One region of the Gorillibacterium sp. sgz306347 genome, then DNA from elsewhere that is predicted to be linked to it. Evidence: predicted binding sites of a transcription regulator. Region 1 holds the regulator's gene; each other region holds the start of a gene.
What was found. The regulator LexA, encoded in region 1, represses DNA repair genes until DNA is damaged. The targets are predictions, from matches to a motif close to CGAACATATGTTCG.

Region 1 (4,174 bases):
GCATCAAGCCCCGATTGGCCGATTCCTTGTGCAAGGTGAAGACGGACGGTGAACTGGTGGACGTAGTGGCAGCCGTCATGCAGCATTACCGGGAGACCGGCAAGTATCTGGAGCGGACCTCGGAATGGGTGGAACGGATCGGTCTGGACGCGATCAAGCAGGCGGTCGTGGAAGACACCGACAACCGCGCAGCCCTGAAAGCGCGCATTGAGTTCGCGCTGCAGAAAGTAGAGGACCCGTGGAAAAAGGTACTGGCCGACGATAAAGCCCGGTCGGCATATTTTGAAGTGGTTCAACCGCAGCTTTGAGGATTCCGGTCCGGCAGGCCGGGTAATCATAGAAGGGAGTGCTTCAGGCTCATGACGCAGCAGGCAAACGGCATTTTCATCGGCAAAAGCGAGGCGTTTCCGTCCCGGATCGGGAGAACGGTGCAGGTGGAGGACCGGGTTTTGGCGGTTTTCCGCACCTCCGACAAGGAGCTGTTCGCCATCGACAATGCCAGTCCGCATCCGAAAGGCGGCACCTTGACGGAAGCCATTGTTTCCGGCCGGTACATTTATGATCCGCTTTACGATTGGAAAATCGATTTGGCCACAGGTCTTGTTCAAGCGCCCGATCAGGGGCAAGTGCAGACCTATGTGGTGAAGGAAGAAAACGGGGAAGTAAAGCTTTTCCTGTAGGATCGGGAACGGGAGGAGGAGCAAAGCATGAAGATCACGCTGAACGAGCTGACGGAGAACCGGTTAAGGGAGCATCTGGGCGGCGGAAAAGGCTGCTTCAAGCTGTATTACGACACCGAAGATTGCGGCTGCAATGGCGTGCTCGTGCTCCAGCTGCTGGATGCTCCGAATAGCACCGACATCAAGGTGCAGGACGATCCTTTTCTCTTCTACGTGGACCGGCAGCAGCAAGGGCAGTTTGACGAAACGATGCGGCTGGAGGCGGAGGAGCGATACCCCTCCTTCAAGGTCAGCAGCGAAGGCTCGCTGTTCAGCGCCAATGTCCGGGTCAAGGACCTGAGGGAAGCGCGCTGACAGAGACGGTTGAAAACCAAAGGAACAAAGCAAAACCCTCGCGCCGGATGGACGCGAGGGTTTTGCTATGCCGTACCCGGAATGGATTAATGAATATCCCGGAATACGCCGACAACCTTGCCGAGAATGGATACGTTGGGAAGAATAATGGGGGCCATCGTATCGTTCTGCGGCTGCAGCCGGATGTGGTCCCGTTCCTTATAGAAGGTTTTAACCGTTGCTTCATCGTCTTCCGTCATGGCAACGACAATGTCGCCGTTGTTGGCGGTTTGCTGCTGGCGAACGATCACATAGTCGCCGCTGTGGATGCCGGCGTTGATCATGCTGTCGCCTTCGACCGTCAGCATAAAGACGGTATGGTCCCCGACATAATGAGAGGGGAGAGGGAAATAGTCTTCGATATTCTCGGTTGCAGTAATGGGCATGCCGGCCGTCACTTTGCCGATCAGCGGAACGCGGGATACGGCAAAGGAGAACACCGTTTCGGTCTCTTCTCCGCCGCCAAGCAGCTCGATGGCCCGGGGTTTGGTCGGGTCGCGGCGAATCAGGCCTTTCTTTTCCAGGCGGTCCAGGTGACCGTGTACCGTGGAGCTGGAAGCGAGACCGACGGCTTCCCCAATCTCCCGGACGGAAGGCGGATATCCCTTTACCCGGACTTCGTTGCGGATAAATTCAAGAATGGCCTGCTGGCGGCCGGATAATTTCGTCAATTGAATCACTCCATCATAGGAAATGTAAGCAAATTATAACATAGAACCGGAGTTCGTACAAACATAAGTTCGAGTCCGTTCGCACAAGAACAAACATTTGTTCGCTTTTTCTGTTGACATGAACGTATGTTCGCTTTATAGTAAAAGCAGAACAAATGTTTGGGAGGGCTTGATATGAATTCGGTCATCGTTTATTGGGGCAATAATCGGACGAGTAGTTTACATAATGAAAATACCGGTAAACAAAAGATGAATATGCCGGCTGCCAAGCCGGATTTTTCCCGCCGCTTGACCGCTGGACCCAAGTATAAACTGATGGCTGTAGTTTTCGCTATGCTCGTAGCGGTGACCTTTTTCTCCGGCTTTTTGCTTAAAGCTTATGCGGTAGGAGTAGATTCTGCCAAGGGGACGAACACAGGTTCGGACTCCTCTGTTGCGATAAACCTGGAAGAGAAAGCATCCGTAAAGCTGATCGATGTCGGACCCGGGGATACGCTGTGGAGCATTGCGAGAGAACACCGCAACGGCGTGGGAATGTCTCGCTATATCGATCAATTGATGAGCTGCAATGATCTGGAAAGCCCGCAGCTTCAAGTGGGTCAAATTCTTGCCTTGCCCCCGTCCAATTAAGTCCATTTCAACAGGCTATTCACATACAGGAGCACCGGTTTTGCCGTCATCCGCCGGATGGCCCGAAAGCCGTGTGCTTCTTTGCATTTGCGTCCCATTCATTCGGCCGGATTGCCTTGACAACCTTTCGGGCGAATGGCAAAGTAGAAGGGATAACGCAACACGGGAGGCTGAAACATGAACATGGATGAAACGGTTGCCCGGATCAACGAGCTTGCCCGCAAGGCCAAGTCGACCGGTCTGACCGACGAGGAGCTGGAGGAACGCAACGAGCTCCGCAAAGTATACATTGAAGCGTTCAAGCGGTCCTTGAAATATCAGCTGGAATCCATCAAATTCGTAGAGGATGAAGAAAACAATGTCCCGTAAATGGGAGCGCATGGTTGAGAAGAACCAGAAAGACATCAACAAGAAACGCAAGAAGGACGGGCTTGCTCCTTTGGGAACCGTCACCAAGGAAAATCAAATCACCTATAAAGGGCGCTACTGGATTCTTCCCATCTTTCTGATTTTCATGACCGTCGTCAATCTCTGGCTGACCTATTCCGCCGGAAACATGACGCAAAGCGCCTGGATCTGGTTTGCGGTTTACGTCGCTTTGGCGCTCCTGCTGCTCGTGATCAACCGGCCGACGCTGTCAGTCGGCAGGAACTCGCTGACCGCCCGCCGGTTCACCGGGTTTCAAACGGCATACGCCCACGAGATTGAGGAGATCCGGCTGATGAAAAGCGGCCTCGTCATCCAGATGAAGGTGAAGCGCAAAGCCTGGACCTTTACGAAGTTTATTCACCGGTTCCCGGTGGCGGAGGTTTCGAACGCGCTGCGCGAGTTCGCCGTCCGGAACGATATCAAACTGAACGAAATGTAAGGATAATTCGGAAAGTCGGGGGATTAGGATGGCCATCAAAGCGGTTTTATTCGATTTGGATGACACGCTGCTGTGGGATGAGCGGAGCGTAAAGGAAGCTTTCGAAGCCACCTGCCGGTATGCCGCCGAATGCCGGCCGGAGCTTGACCCGGACCGGCTGGAGGAAGAGGTCCGCCGGGAAGCGAGGACGTTGTACGAGTCCTTCGAGACGTTTGCGTTTACCAAAATGATTGGCATCAATCCCTTTGAAGCGCTCTGGGCCAACTTTTCCGGCGGCGAGCTGGAAAGCTTCCGCAAGCTGGAGTCGCTGGCTCCCGGCTACCGCAAGGAAGCCTGGACAAGAGGGCTTGCGGCCGCCGGAGTCGAAGACGCCGGTCTGGGCGCCGAGCTTGCGGAGCGTTTTCCCCGGGAGCGCCGTTCCCGACCGCTTGCGTACGAAGAAACCTTCGAAGTACTGGACGAGCTGAAAGCATCGTACAAGCTGCTGCTGCTGACCAATGGCGCGCCGGACCTTCAGCAGGAGAAGCTTGCCGGCTTTCCCGAGCTGGCGGCTTATTTTGATCATATCATCATTTCCGGCGAGTTTGGCGAAGGCAAACCGGCCATGACGATCTTCCGCCGCGCCGCCGAGCTTTTGGGCATTGATTCGTCCGAAGGCATAATGGTCGGCGACAAATTGACGACGGATATTCTCGGTTCCGGCAGCATCGGCATGCGCAACGTCTGGATCAACGCGCACGGCGTGACGCGGACCGACGAAATCGTGCCCACTTACGAAATCACCCGGCTCCGGGAACTGCTCGGGGTACTAAGCAAGATCAAGGAAGAAGCGGAATAAACGGTTCCGTTTGAACGAAGCACAAGGCAAATCCTCCGGACCGCCTGGGGAATTTGCCTTTCTTTGTGTTTTGCTTCAAAAGAAGAGAGAGTTC
Region 2 (4,174 bases), on a different contig from region 1:
CAGTTTACCCGCCACTTGATTCGTATTCATATCGCCGAGCTGGGGGTTGGTGATAACAAAACCTACGGTTTGCGGGCGGTCGCTGTTGTTACGGTAGACGAAGGTCGTCATGTCGCTGTTGGAGCTGAAGCCGTGCACGACATTGTTGTTCAGGGACTGCACCACGATGGTGCTCAAGCTGGCGAATGCGGTTGAGGCAATTCCCACCATCAGCAATAAGGCAACCAAAGATGCAACAAGCTTTTTCCTCTTCATAGAAAAGCACCTCCATTACGTTAATAAAAACAAGGATTGCTTTGACCGGTTGTTTTACTGCCCGTCAAATTTGATCTTGAAGGCAACAGAGCTAACGCCCGTGGCAGGCTTTACGTTGACCACCAAAGACGCGCCTGGCGCAAGGTAATTGTTCAGGCCGCCTGACAGGCTGGAGCCGCTGATCGTACCCAAATTGATGGTGGTCCCGTTCGCATATCTTAATTGATAAGAGCCCGCCAGCTTGCCCGCTACCTGACTCGTGCTGTTGTCGTTGTAATTTACATTGGTAATGCGAAAAATCGCAGTTTGGGTTGTGCCGGTGTTATTCGTATAAACGAAGGTTGCCTGATCGGTGTTCGACGTAAAGCCGTGCTGGACAAAGTAGTTCAAAGACGGAATATTGATTGTGGCGGCGAACGCGGAAGAAGCGATGCCAAACATCAGCACCATAGCAACGAAGGATGCCAAAAGCTTTTTCCTTTTCATTACGGAACCACCTCCATTATGTAAGCGGAATCACCCGCTTCGTTTCTACTATACTGCTACTGGATGTAGTTGTAAATAAGTAGGAATATATAGAAATTTTATTTCCGTTTGGAACAAACAAAAAGAAACCGCCGCCAAAGCGTACGGTTTCCTGCCCGTTTTATTCGTTCGTCAGTTAAACAACTTCCGCATGGAAGGGAACAGCTCGGAATCCTCGCTGGTGAAAATAAACCCTAGTTTGTCTTCCGTAAGCATATAAATGTCTTCCACCCCGCCTTTGGATTCAACCAGGATCAAGCGGTCTTCGGTTCCCGTGTCTTCATTCTGGTGGGCGATGGCTTTCAAAATTTTGGAGTCTTCCCGCTTGTCTCCGCTCGCGCTGTTCACACCCAACTGGAAAAGAGCCTGCATATCGGGATGGACATATTCGGCAACGTATTGTTCCTTGGCTTCCGAATCCGTCCCGTTGATAAATACTTTGATGTACTGCTGAATCAGTTCCTCTTCCGCTTTGGTGACGGAATGCTTCTTCACCTCTCCCCCGGAATCGGCGGTGGACGCAGCCTCGGGCGAAGCCGTTGCTTCCGGGCTCGGTGCTGCGGAAGCCTCCCCGGTCGCGCTCGGCCCGGTGGAAGCCGCAGCGGTTGCGGTTGACGTGGCGGCTGCTCCGGCGGAGGACGCCGGCGAAGCGGTGCCGCCCGCTTCCTTGCCGGAGCCGCAGCCCGCAAGGGCAAGGCTCAGCGATGCGGTCAGCAGAAACGCGGATACGGCGGTTGTTCGTTTGATGTTCATTCTCTCTGGTTCCTCTCCCTAAATTATTCCTGTACAGTTTAAATTAAGGAGGAACGATTTGCAAATAAAAAATTGAGCTGCAAGAGAAAGAGAACCCTCCTTAAAACCGAACCCTAATGATTTCCCCGAAATCCACCCATTCAAAGCCCTCGTCGAACTCGATTTTTACCCGCCTTAAATGCGGATCTATGTAGGCCACGATTCCGGCAAGCTGCCGGATCTCATACTCCGTCCAGATGTCCAGTGTGACCGGCACTACGTCCGCACGGGCCGCACGGAGCATTCCGTCATTCTCGTCAATCTCCTCCGGCGCGAGCTGCGGTTGAGGAATCCGGTTGCGTTCTTTGTAATACTGCCGGATGCGCTCCTTGTGCTCGGGCAGGATCAGCCTGGACGACTCCCACAGGCCATTGCCATCAAGTTTTTTTGCCATGCTCCTTATCGCCTCCGTTTGCTTCGGTTGCTTTATTATAGGCGAACATATGTTCCTTTATCAATGGTAATGAACTGACAAGACCCGTCTGGCGCATGGCCGACGGGTCTTCCGATATGCTCAATGATTCATTACCCAGTTTACCCAAGGATCCTTTAATAAATCTTGAACTTCGAGGCTTTCGGGATTCACCGTCGGATAAGTGGAAGGCTGGAGCTCAACATCAGGCACTGTTCCCAGTATTTGATTGGGCCGGTGCTGGTCATTCAATGTTACCTCCACATTCATTCTCAAGAGAATTTGGCTGTTGGGAAGCGCGAGCTCAACCGGCGACAGAAATGCCGATCCGCTTCCCCCTGTACAGGTGCCGATCAATTGCCCAAGCTCTAAAGCTTTTGCTGCGGCTGCAAAAGAATCTCCGGCGGAAAATGTATCCCGGTCCGTGAAGATATAAACCTTTCCGTGAAAAGGAAAGCTGTTGTTCGGCGTAAATTTCTTCGTTATCTTGAATACAGCCCAATCTTCTTTGCTAAACTCCTGATGGTTTACCTTCTCGACCTGTTCAATGTGGTACAGGTCTTTCTGCAAAAGATGGTTTCTCATAACCCATCTATAGAGGGGATATCGAATGCCCATCCGTTTGAAGAACCCTTTTCTGATAGCCGAATACTGCACAAACAACCTAGGCTCTTTAAGGAGTGGTCGTAAAATATTTTCACCCCAATACTCCGGTTCTCCTCCGGTATTTCCTCTAATGTCGATGATCAGCTTTTTGTATTTCCCGTTCGAAGCTTGCATAAAATTCTGAAAAACCTCGTTATCGCCCCCGATATATGGCCGATGGAAAGTAAAAATCCTAACATATCCAATATTCTCGTCTAACTCCTTGCAGACCATATTCGGATAATGAGAGGAACGCAAGCCTTTGTCCGGTTCTGCAACCGGATTCGTTTCTGCTATTTCTCCCGTGTAGACCTCTCCGTTTTTTAACATAAAGTCCGCGGTCCAGTAGCCGGATTCCGGATGGATCGAGAAAAGGGCTGGGATGAAATTCTTATTTAAATCGGCGTCAAACCATAATCGCGTTTTGCTCTGAAGGGTTTTCACATAATCATCCGTCTGCATTCCGTTGACGCCTGCAATGATCGTACCCGCCGGCAAAGTTTTATCCGGAAAGAGGAGGTCTTTCCTCAAAACATAGGTTCCACTCCGATAAACCGCCTCCGCATCGGAAAAAGCATACCATGGAAATTTAGCAGCTTCCTCGCCCCAATAATCCGTTTTGTAATATGTGCTTTTTGGGATATTGTTGAAATACCAGTGCAAATAGTTATGATTTAGAGGCTGATTACTTCCAAAGTATACACCGATATGGCCATCGCCTTGTCTCAAGCGTTGAATATATTCATAGACTAGCCGAAAAAAATCCGAATTATTGCTTGTCCTGCCGGCTCTCTCTATGTATTCCTTTTCCAGCGAACGAGGATCGTCCAAAAATTTATATTGCACAATAGCATCGTTATAGGGATAGACTTCCCGGACATATTGGGTCAAATATTCAAAGTCCCTTCTCTTCTCTTTCTGCGAGAGCGCTCTCATACCGGTTTGGCCATTTCCGCTCCAAAGCTTCAAGCGGACGGCTTGATAGACAACATAACCTATCAGAATAAAGGAACATGATGCAACTGCAATCTTAAGAAAAGATACGATACCCATCAAAGAAATCATTGTGATCGTTATGCTCCTTCAGACGTCCATAGTTTTTCACAATCAAACGGGCATACCTACCGGTTCACTTCATGTTCCTTATTTTACAATAACTCCACGTGTTCGGCTCAAATCGTTGCAAACAAAAAACGTGCCCGCGCAACCTGGACACAAAAGTGTCAAGATCACTGCGGACACGTGTCAACCCTTGATTATCCGATGCTTCCTTCCATCTCGAACTTGATCAGCCGGTTCATCTCGACCGCATACTCCATCGGCAGCTCTTTGGTGAACGGCTCGATGAAGCCCATGACGATCATTTGCGTCGCTTCCGCTTCGGACAGGCCGCGGCTCATCAGGTAGAAGAGCTGGTCTTCCGATACTTTGGAAACCGTCGCTTCGTGCTCCAGCGTCACATTGTCGTTCATGATCTCGTTGTACGGGATCGTGTCCGAGGTGGACTGCTTATCCATGATCAGCGTGTCGCACTTGATGTTCGAC
Region 3 (4,174 bases), on a different contig from region 1:
TGTGAGAATGCCCGGATGGGCGCACCCGGTGAGCTCAGTGGCAGGAATGCCCGGTTTGGCGTACCCGGCGGGCGGGATTAGCGGCGAGATGGACTGTCACGCCCGCACAGTACAGCGCACTAGCAGACTCACCCGGCAATTCTGCTGGCCGAACGGATCGATGCTGCGGGTTTACGCGGCTGCAATTCTGCTCCGTACGCCGTCCAGCCCGCCGCCAATGCTGCCGCCGGCCCTGGGCTGTCAGGTTAGCCGGCGGCAGGTGGCGCCTTCCATCAGCACCGGCCGGAACATGCGGACCGGGTCGTCGGGCAGGGCTCCGGCAATGGCCGCCTCCAGCAGCCCGACGGCCGCCTCCGCTACCTCCGGCAACGGCTGGGCAAGGGACGTCAGCTCGGGTACGACCGGCTTGAAGCTCAGGAGCCCGGCCAGATGGTCGAAGCCGACGATGGAGACGTCCTCGGGAACGCGGCAGCCCTGCCGCTGAAGCGCGTCCATCATCTCGCAGGCGATCAGGTCGTTGAACACAAACAGCGCCGTTGGCCGGTCCGCGAGCTCCAGGAACCGTCCGGCCGCCTGCTTGCCGCAGCCCAGCGTCCCGTCCGTGACGAGAATATGATCCGGCGGGACGTCCAGCTTCCGTTCCCGCATCGCCGCAAGAAAACCGTCCCGCCGGTCGGCCGCCGCCCGGTGCTGGAGGTTGCCCGTCACATGGGCGATCCGGCGGTGCCCCAGGGCGTGAAGATGCCGGACGGCTTCGGCCGCACCCGCATGATTGTCGATCCGGACGTTCGGAATGCGCAGGCGTTCGAAGTAATTTTCGATCACGGCAAAAGGAAACCTCACCGCCATCAAATGCTCGATAACGGGCAGGTCCTCCTCCGCGCTTCCGAACAAAAGAACCCCGTCCGCCGCCCCGCCCATGAAATAGCGGATGTAATGGCTTTTGTTGACCGGGTCCGAACCGCAGCTGCAAAAAACGAGCCGGTACCCGCGCTCCGCAGCTTTGCGCTCCAGCTGTTCCGCCAGCTCCATGTACAGAGGGGAGTGGAAGGAGTCGTACACGACGCCGATGACGCCTGTCTTGCTCGTGACCAGGCTCCGCGCGGCGATGTTTGGCGTATACCGCAGCTCGGCCGCCGCCGCAAGCACCCGTTTTCGGGTTTCGGCATGCACGCCGTACTGCTGATTCAGCACTTTTGACACCGTTGTCTTGGAGACTCCGGCGCGTTTGGCAATATCCAGAATGCTGGCGATCGGCCACCGCTCCTTTCTTCGTTTCCCCGCGATGGGGAACGTTCCCTAACGCTAATTTAGCGCAGCTTTTCCAAAAGCACAAGCTTATTCGCAAAAAACGTCGGGGCCTTCGCCGACGGTATGAAGTACGGCTCCGCATAAGCGCGATCCGGCAAGAGCCAAAAGGCAAACTGGGTGAAACGCGGAATGCGCCAAAAACCGAGACCGGTGAAAGGCGAGGAATGACAAAAGGCGAGATCGGGTGAAAGGCGAGGACTCGGCAAAAAGTGAGAGCGGACGAAAGAAGCAGATTCGGCATAAAGCGGGACAGGGCAAAGACCCCCGCAAACGCGTGTATCGGCGGGCCCGAGATCAGACCGGACGACGGCGCGGAACCGGCAGAGGCCGCGCCCTTACCGGCCGATCAGCAGATCCAGGTAGGCGTCCAGCCGCTCCTCCACCTCGATCTGCACCCGCTCCCAACTGAGAAACATGCGATCCGAATACCCTTTGTATACGTAGAGCATGCGGATGCCGAGCCGGTCCTTGGACTCCAAGTAGACGCGGATTTCGCGGCGGCGCAGCTCCCGTTTGACCTTGACCAGATCCGCATGGACGCAATCCATAGCTTTTTGCAGCAGTTCCAAGTATACTTTTTTCAGGCGCATTTCGTCCCGGTCGAACCGTTTTCGGTTGCGTTCGATGACCGTCAGGGCGATGGGCAGCAGGACCGATTCCTTGATCAGAAGCCGGTCCGTCGTATCGAGAAGGCCTGGCGTCCGGAAGGACGGGGGCTGCAGCAGAGAGGACAACCCCGGAGCAAAAGGGATTTCTGCCACGTGAGGACCTCCTTTGCGGATTAAAATAGGGAACGTTTGTTCTTATTTTATGCAAAACTTATTATACAATGCGCCAAGCGGCGAAACAATCGGCAACAATTTCAAACAGGAGGGAAACGCAGGGTGCAAAAATTTTCGGACGGGCTGTTTACCGTTTCCATGATTCTTTTGATCATTTCGTTTCTGGCGGCGGGGTTCGGAGTTCCGGCTTCGATTCTGCGGCGGGGAGACGTCCGGTCGGAGGAAGGCGTGACGGAGCGGACGCGTCAAAAGTACGGCAAACAGGATGATGCCCTCAGCAAAGTATGGAAGTCGAAGCTGTTTTGGATTTCCGTGGCGGGAATCGCCATTTCCATCGGGTTGAGCTATTTGTAATCAATCGCAAAAAAGCGGCCGAAGCGGCCGCTTTTGTTATGCGCAGACGTTACCGGGGATCGGGGGACGGCTCGGGAGAAACGGTTTTTCGCCCCTTTGCCCAGGCTTCCGCCTTGCTCCGGTGCTCGTCCGTTACCCGGCTGGCAAGGGTTTTGATCGCGCCCGCCAAAATCGCGGCGTCGTCCGTCCACCCGGCCAGCACAAGGAAGTCCGGAATAACGTCAATCGGCAGAATGAAATAGGCGAGCCCGGCAAACGCCACGGCCTTCGCCCATTTTGGCGTTTTGGGATCGATGGCGCAGTAGTAGATCGCCACGGCGTCCAGCAAAAAGGGGATTTTCGCGGCGTTGGCCTTCACTTTGTCCCAAAAATGCCGCTGGACGTATTCTTCGTCGGTTTGATCGGGCTTGCGGGCAAGGCGAACCTCTTCCTTTGCTTTCATGGCGCACCCCTTTCTTTTGGTCATCCGAATAATTGCCTTCTTCTTTCTTTTACACGCGGCCCGTGCGGGAGAAACAGCGCGGCCCGGCGCTCCGGCCCTCGGCAGAGGGGCAGCGGAAAGCGCATGGGAGAGGGCGGACGGCGGACGGAGGACGAGGGCGGCGGAAAGCAACCCTTTACGGCCCTGGAATTTCTTTTACAGCCAGGACGAACGAACGCCGGCAGGCCGGGCAGTGGGCGGTATGCAGGCAGACGTGCTCCGCCAGATCGGGATACCCGTTGGTGGCCGACACGTCGTCGATCGGCCGGTATGGCGAGTAGGGGCCGAACGTGTCGTTCAGCCGGCCCCGGTCTTCGGTCGGCCCGCCGCAAGCGGGGCACTCGGCCGCAAGCGTGCGCAGCCCGTTGCAAACGGGACAAATACCGGACATCGGCACCGCTCCTTTCGGGAGGTTTTTCCTTACCGAAAGTTTACCCCAAAAGCCCGGCGGGCAAGCAGACGACGGAAGCGGTTCATGCCCCGGCGGGGCGTACGCGCGGAGTGGGTGGGGCGGAGGAGGCCGCCATGGCGTAGGTGCACGTGTGGTACGCTGGAGCGGAAGCGGTCCGCACTCGGCGTGGGCGTACGCGCGGAGTGGGTGGGGCGAGGGGGCCGCCATGGCGTGGGTGCACGTTGTGGTACGCTGGAGCGGAAGCGGTCCGCACTCGGCGTGGGCGAGCGCGGTGCGGCTGTGAAGCAAAAGCGGCCCATTCTTCAGCGCAGGTAATCCGAAGGGTAGCTGCGGATGCAGGAGCTGGTTAACGCGCCTGCCCGGGGGCGGATAACAAACGAGGCTGTCAAAAGTCAAAATTGACTTAAGACAGCCTCGTTTTTTGCTTGCTTCCCTTTTTGCAGAGCTCGTTTTTGCCAAGGGGATGCCCTAACGGTTGCCACAGGGCTTATTCCCGGCAAAATCGCCGTTTTTTTGCGCTAACGGTTGCCACAGCGCTTATTTGGGGAAAAAGGGGGCGGTAACAGGCAAAAAAGCCAAAATAAGCTCCGTGGCAACCGTTACATTTCGCACCCGCCCTTTTTCGGGCAAATAGCCTCTGTGGCAACCGTTAGCCCGCCGCCGCCATGCCCTGCCGCAGATACCACAAAAAACAACAGGGGAGTCAATCCTTTAAACCGCCCGGAGGGGGACCGGTGAGCCGTCCGGAGGGGTGGGCGGGCCGGCCCAGGCATTCCGCGCCTTCGTCTCCTCCGACTCCCCCGCGTCTCCACCGCCTACGTTCAGCGTTTCATG
Region 4 (4,174 bases), on a different contig from region 1:
GCAAATGCTCGTTCAGCTCGGTGAGCTGCCGGATGAACATCGGGATCAGGTTGACCAGAATCACGGCGAGGGAGGCGAGGAATACCGCGTAAATCAGCAGAATCGCCACTCCCCGCGGCACCTTCCGCTCGCCGAGCAGGTTGACGATGGGGTTCAGCACGTAGGAGATGATCATGGCGATAAAAAAAGGCGCGAGCACCGCGCTCGCCAGCCCGTAAGCATTCAGCAGCAAGGGCTTGACCAGCAGCAGCATGCGCACGACCAAAAGCGCAAGGAGCGACAGCGTCAGTCCCTTGAACCAGCGGTTATTAAAAAAGGATTCCACACCATACACCTCCGGAAGGACTTGCCTTCTTCAGTATATGTGGAATCCCGGAGCTCTAATCCCCTTCGCGCCTTCCAAACGGGAAAAAGCCGGAAATGCGCGTTCCCGGCCGGCCGCGTGGAGCGTTGTTCCCGAAAAAGTCAGTTCGCCTGCATCTGCGACAAATGCGGAATCATGGGGACATCCTCGAAAAACAGGTCGTCAAGCGAACTAAGCGTCCCATCTTCCTCCACTTGAAAAACGGACATTTTCTCTCCGTTTACGGTCAGCTCAATAAAGCAGCCCCAGCAGTAGAATTGATGGGAGCCGATTTTTCCGATATCTTTGGAGTTGCAGTTTGGACAACGCATCCATTTATCACCCTATCTCCTCGTTAGTAAGCGGTCTTACCTCCAGGCGGCTATGTATCGGCACGATGACAGCGTCTTCACCGAGGGTAGCCTCTTCCGGAAATGGAAGCCACTTGCGCCCTTCCGTTAAATCGGAAAGGAAGCCTTCCGACATTTCGAAACCTACTATTCTTTTATCCACTTTTTCCTCCATGTAAACATCTTCGAGCACCCCGATTTCTTGTCCATTTCTTGTCAGCACCGGCAGGCCGACGATTTTGGGGTCCCGCAGCAGATAAAAGGCGTCCGAAATCTCGGGGCATTCCGCGATGACGTCCTCCCGGTCCACGGTGACGGCGTCCTCCCCGGCGGAAACGACCTTGTCCCATACGACCGCCCGGGGGGCGGTAAACCAGGTTCTCGTTTCCAGCAGCAGGCAGTTCACCCGCCACCCGGAATCGAACATGATGTCCTTGACCTGGCCGATCCGGCGTCCGGTGGAAAGCTCGATCACCGGCAAGCCGACGATATCGCGCGCTTTGCGCATCCCTGATCCCGCCTCGTTTCGTTTTGCGCCGCCCGGGTTTGCTTTGCGCCGCGCGGCGGCGCTTCTAGTATTTACAAAACGGCGGGCCGGCTATGCGGAGCGCCCGGCAGGTTCCCCTTACTTACGGATTCGGGCGGCGGCGGTTGCAACGATCTCGGCGGCGCGGAGCATCTCCTCCCGGGTGTTTCCGGCGCCGAGGCTGAACCGGACCGAGGAGCGGATGCAGCCCGCGTCCAGGCCCATGGCCTCCAGTACGTGGGAGGGCTGAAGCGAACCGGAGGTGCAGGCGGAGCCGCTGGCGGCGGCGACGCCCGCCAGGTCCAGGTTCATCAGCAGCGTCTCCGCCGGAACGTCGGGAAAGGCAAGATTGAGGATATGCGGGAGCCGTTGCGCTTCATCGCCGTTTACGACAGGCTTCGCCGCGGCCGGCAGCCCGTCGCGGAGCGCGTCAAGCAGCACGCCGCGCAGCGTTTCCAGCTCGCTTCGTCGTTCCTCCATCGAAGCGGCGGCCAGCCGGACCGCTTCCGCAAAACCGACGGCGCCCGGCACGTTTTCCGTCCCGGCCCGGCGGTTTCGCTCCTGGGTCCCGCCGAAAAGCTGGGCTTTCAGGCGGACGCGGTCGGCGGCGTAAAGGGCGCCCATGCCTTTCGGGCCGCGTATTTTATGCGACGACAGGCTTAACAGATCGATGGGCAGCCGCTTTAAGTCGATGGGCAGCGAACCAAAGGCTTGTACGGCGTCCGAGTGAAAAAGGACCCCCGCTTCCCGGGCGACCGCCCCGATCTCGGCCACGGGCTGCAGCGTGCCGGTCTCGTTGTTGGCGAACATGACGGAAATGAGGAACGTATCCGGGCGCAGGGCGGCCTTTACGTCATCGGGCGAAACGCGCCCTTTGGCATCCACCGGCAGATAGGTTACTTCCACGCCCATCTCCTCCAGCCGTTCGCAGGCGTGGAGCACGGCGTGATGCTCGATCCGGCTCGTGATGAGATGCCCCTTGTAGCCTCCCGCCGCGGCAAGGCCAAAAAGCGCCAGATTATCGCTTTCGGTGCCGCCCGAAGTAAAGATGATCTGCCGGCCCGATACGTTCAAGGCCCGGCCGATCCCGTCCCTGGCGCGCGTGACCGCGGCCAGCGCCTCGCGCCCGAAGGAATGGATGCTCGAGGGGTTGCCGTACGCCTCCGACAGATAGGGAAGCATGGCTTTCAAGACATCGGGGTGCATCGGCGTCGCCGCCGCATGGTCCAAATAAATCCGGTTCATGTCGAACCTCCTCCAAAAAATCGGACAAAAAAACGGGCCGCACTCTCGCTGCGGGGAAGCTGCTTCGTCCCCGCCCCGACGGCTGTCCGTTTTTCGGCCAAGCATGGTGAATGGCGTTCCGGGTTAGTTCCGGGCTAAATGTAGAACATATAATTGCCTATATCTACAGGATTGTAGCAGAGTCAAGATTAACCCGCAATACTACTGGTTTTTTTTGATTTCATACCTACAAGTATCTACATTAATAAACAACGAAATACAATAAAAAATGTGGGGAAGGCGTGGGTATCAAAAAAGAGCAGGAAGGACCGAACGCCTTTCTGCTCTTTTTACTTTATCAACGGCTGCTCCTGTAAGCCGTTAAGCCCCGACGATCCCGATCGGTCGTCGTGGACAGCTCCGCATAGGTCGGCATCCGCCGGTATTTCGTGAAATAGTTGTACACGATCCGAAGCAATTTTCGTTCAAAATCCGTGAGCATTAAAACCGTGCCCCCGTGACTTCCCCGAAATCCACCCATTCAAAACCCTCGTCAAATTCGATTTTTACCCGCCGTAAGTGCGGATCTATATACGCCACGATCCCGGTAAGCTGCCGGATCTCATACTCGGTCCAGATGCCCAGTGTAATCGGCACCACGTCCGCGCGGGCCACCCGGATCATGCCGTCGATCTCGTCGATCTCCTCTGGCGCGAGTATCGTTGACTTTATTATATGCGAACAAAAGTTCGTTTATCAAGAAAAATACTCAAAAGTATCACAACACGGAATGCACGTTCCCTTATAATCCAGACCGATAGAGAGTATAATATTCCTAATATTCCCTACTACGGAGAAGATTATGGAGCAATCTGATATCTTTAATGTTTATATCGATGAAGCCGGCGATGAAGGTTTTGCAGTTAAAGAAGAAAAGTGGGTAAGTTCCGAATGGTTTATAATCGGAGCGCTTATTGTGCGCAAATCAAATGATTTGCAGCTTTCAAGATGTGTAGACACAATTAAAGCGCATTTCAAATTTGAAAAATGTCGTCAAAAACCCCTCCATTTTGTTGATATGCCACACGACAGAAAGAAATATGTCATCAGCTGTTTGGTGTCAACTGGGTTGTTTCGATGCTGTTATGTTGCAGTAAATAAAAAAAGAATGCAGAAACCAGAAACTTTCAAAGCGCATAAAGGATTTCTTTACAATTATTACACTAGGTATCTTTTGGAGCGCGTTTCTTGGCTCGTTGATAGTAAAGGGCATAGCAAGGCGAACTTAATCTTCGAAAACAGGAGTAGCACCTCTTTTGAAGAGTTAGAGCGTTACATTAAACAAATTGAAAAGGACAGAACTGTTCAAATTCGCAAGAACACAATTCTCAATACCCAAGCTCTAAATAAAAGCCAAAGCAAAAATCTGCAACTAGCCGACGCCATAACAAGTTCACTCTTTAAGGCACTCGAGAAGAATAGTTTTGGATTGTACGAAGAGAGTTACATTCTGCAGTTAAAATCGCATGTATATAACGTTGCTAACAACTATCATTCATATGGAATGAAGTTTTACCCGATGAATTCTAACGATGATGAAATTATTTTAGAGTACCCTTGGCTAGAGCTGTTTACAAAGCCCAAGGTCATGGTATAATATGGATAGAGCAGGCGTGCGCGAGGCAAAAACAAGGTCGTTTGATAACGGCAGCGTCAATTGGACGTGGGATC

Region 2: AC6I6H_RS16135 (YolD-like family protein) is a predicted target of LexA. The motif match lies at 2,009-2,022, and genes of this name have one in related genera.
Region 3: AC6I6H_RS02145 (YhjD family protein) is a predicted target of LexA. The motif match lies at 2,102-2,115, and genes of this name have one in related genera.
Region 4: AC6I6H_RS03080 (YolD-like family protein) is a predicted target of LexA. The motif match lies at 3,182-3,195, and genes of this name have one in related genera.

The regions. Positions count from the first base shown of each region.
Region 1 is NZ_JCAPET010000006.1:112,227-116,400, reverse strand. Features, by position in the region: gene nirB (nitrite reductase large subunit NirB) at 1-308, shown strand, start outside; gene nirD (nitrite reductase small subunit NirD) at 360-680, shown strand; gene AC6I6H_RS05565 (iron-sulfur cluster biosynthesis family protein) at 708-1,034, shown strand; gene lexA (transcriptional repressor LexA) at 1,121-1,744, opposite strand; gene AC6I6H_RS05555 (LysM peptidoglycan-binding domain-containing protein) at 1,919-2,374, shown strand; gene AC6I6H_RS05550 (DUF896 domain-containing protein) at 2,552-2,743, shown strand; gene AC6I6H_RS05545 (hypothetical protein) at 2,733-3,242, shown strand; gene AC6I6H_RS05540 (HAD family hydrolase) at 3,271-4,080, shown strand.
Region 2 is NZ_JCAPET010000031.1:26,613-30,786, forward strand. Features, by position in the region: gene AC6I6H_RS16120 (hypothetical protein) at 1-255, opposite strand, end outside; gene AC6I6H_RS16125 (hypothetical protein) at 310-741, opposite strand; gene AC6I6H_RS16130 (hypothetical protein) at 913-1,533, opposite strand; gene AC6I6H_RS16135 (YolD-like family protein) at 1,634-1,966, opposite strand; gene AC6I6H_RS16140 (S41 family peptidase) at 2,087-3,694, opposite strand; gene sufB (Fe-S cluster assembly protein SufB) at 3,886-4,174, opposite strand, start outside.
Region 3 is NZ_JCAPET010000002.1:130,295-134,468, reverse strand. Features, by position in the region: gene AC6I6H_RS02150 (LacI family DNA-binding transcriptional regulator) at 241-1,236, opposite strand; gene AC6I6H_RS02145 (YhjD family protein) at 1,647-2,072, opposite strand; gene AC6I6H_RS02140 (hypothetical protein) at 2,196-2,447, shown strand; gene AC6I6H_RS02135 (YkvA family protein) at 2,497-2,913, opposite strand; gene AC6I6H_RS02130 (hypothetical protein) at 3,065-3,319, opposite strand; gene AC6I6H_RS02125 (NAD(P)/FAD-dependent oxidoreductase) at 4,162-4,174, opposite strand, start outside.
Region 4 is NZ_JCAPET010000003.1:66,096-70,269, reverse strand. Features, by position in the region: gene AC6I6H_RS03105 (AI-2E family transporter) at 1-325, opposite strand, end outside; gene AC6I6H_RS03100 (YrzR-like zinc ribbon domain) at 466-675, opposite strand; gene AC6I6H_RS03095 (PRC-barrel domain-containing protein) at 683-1,201, opposite strand; gene AC6I6H_RS03090 (cysteine desulfurase family protein) at 1,319-2,464, opposite strand; gene AC6I6H_RS03085 (hypothetical protein) at 2,802-2,945, opposite strand; gene AC6I6H_RS03080 (YolD-like family protein) at 2,945-3,163, opposite strand; gene AC6I6H_RS03075 (DUF3800 domain-containing protein) at 3,306-4,100, shown strand.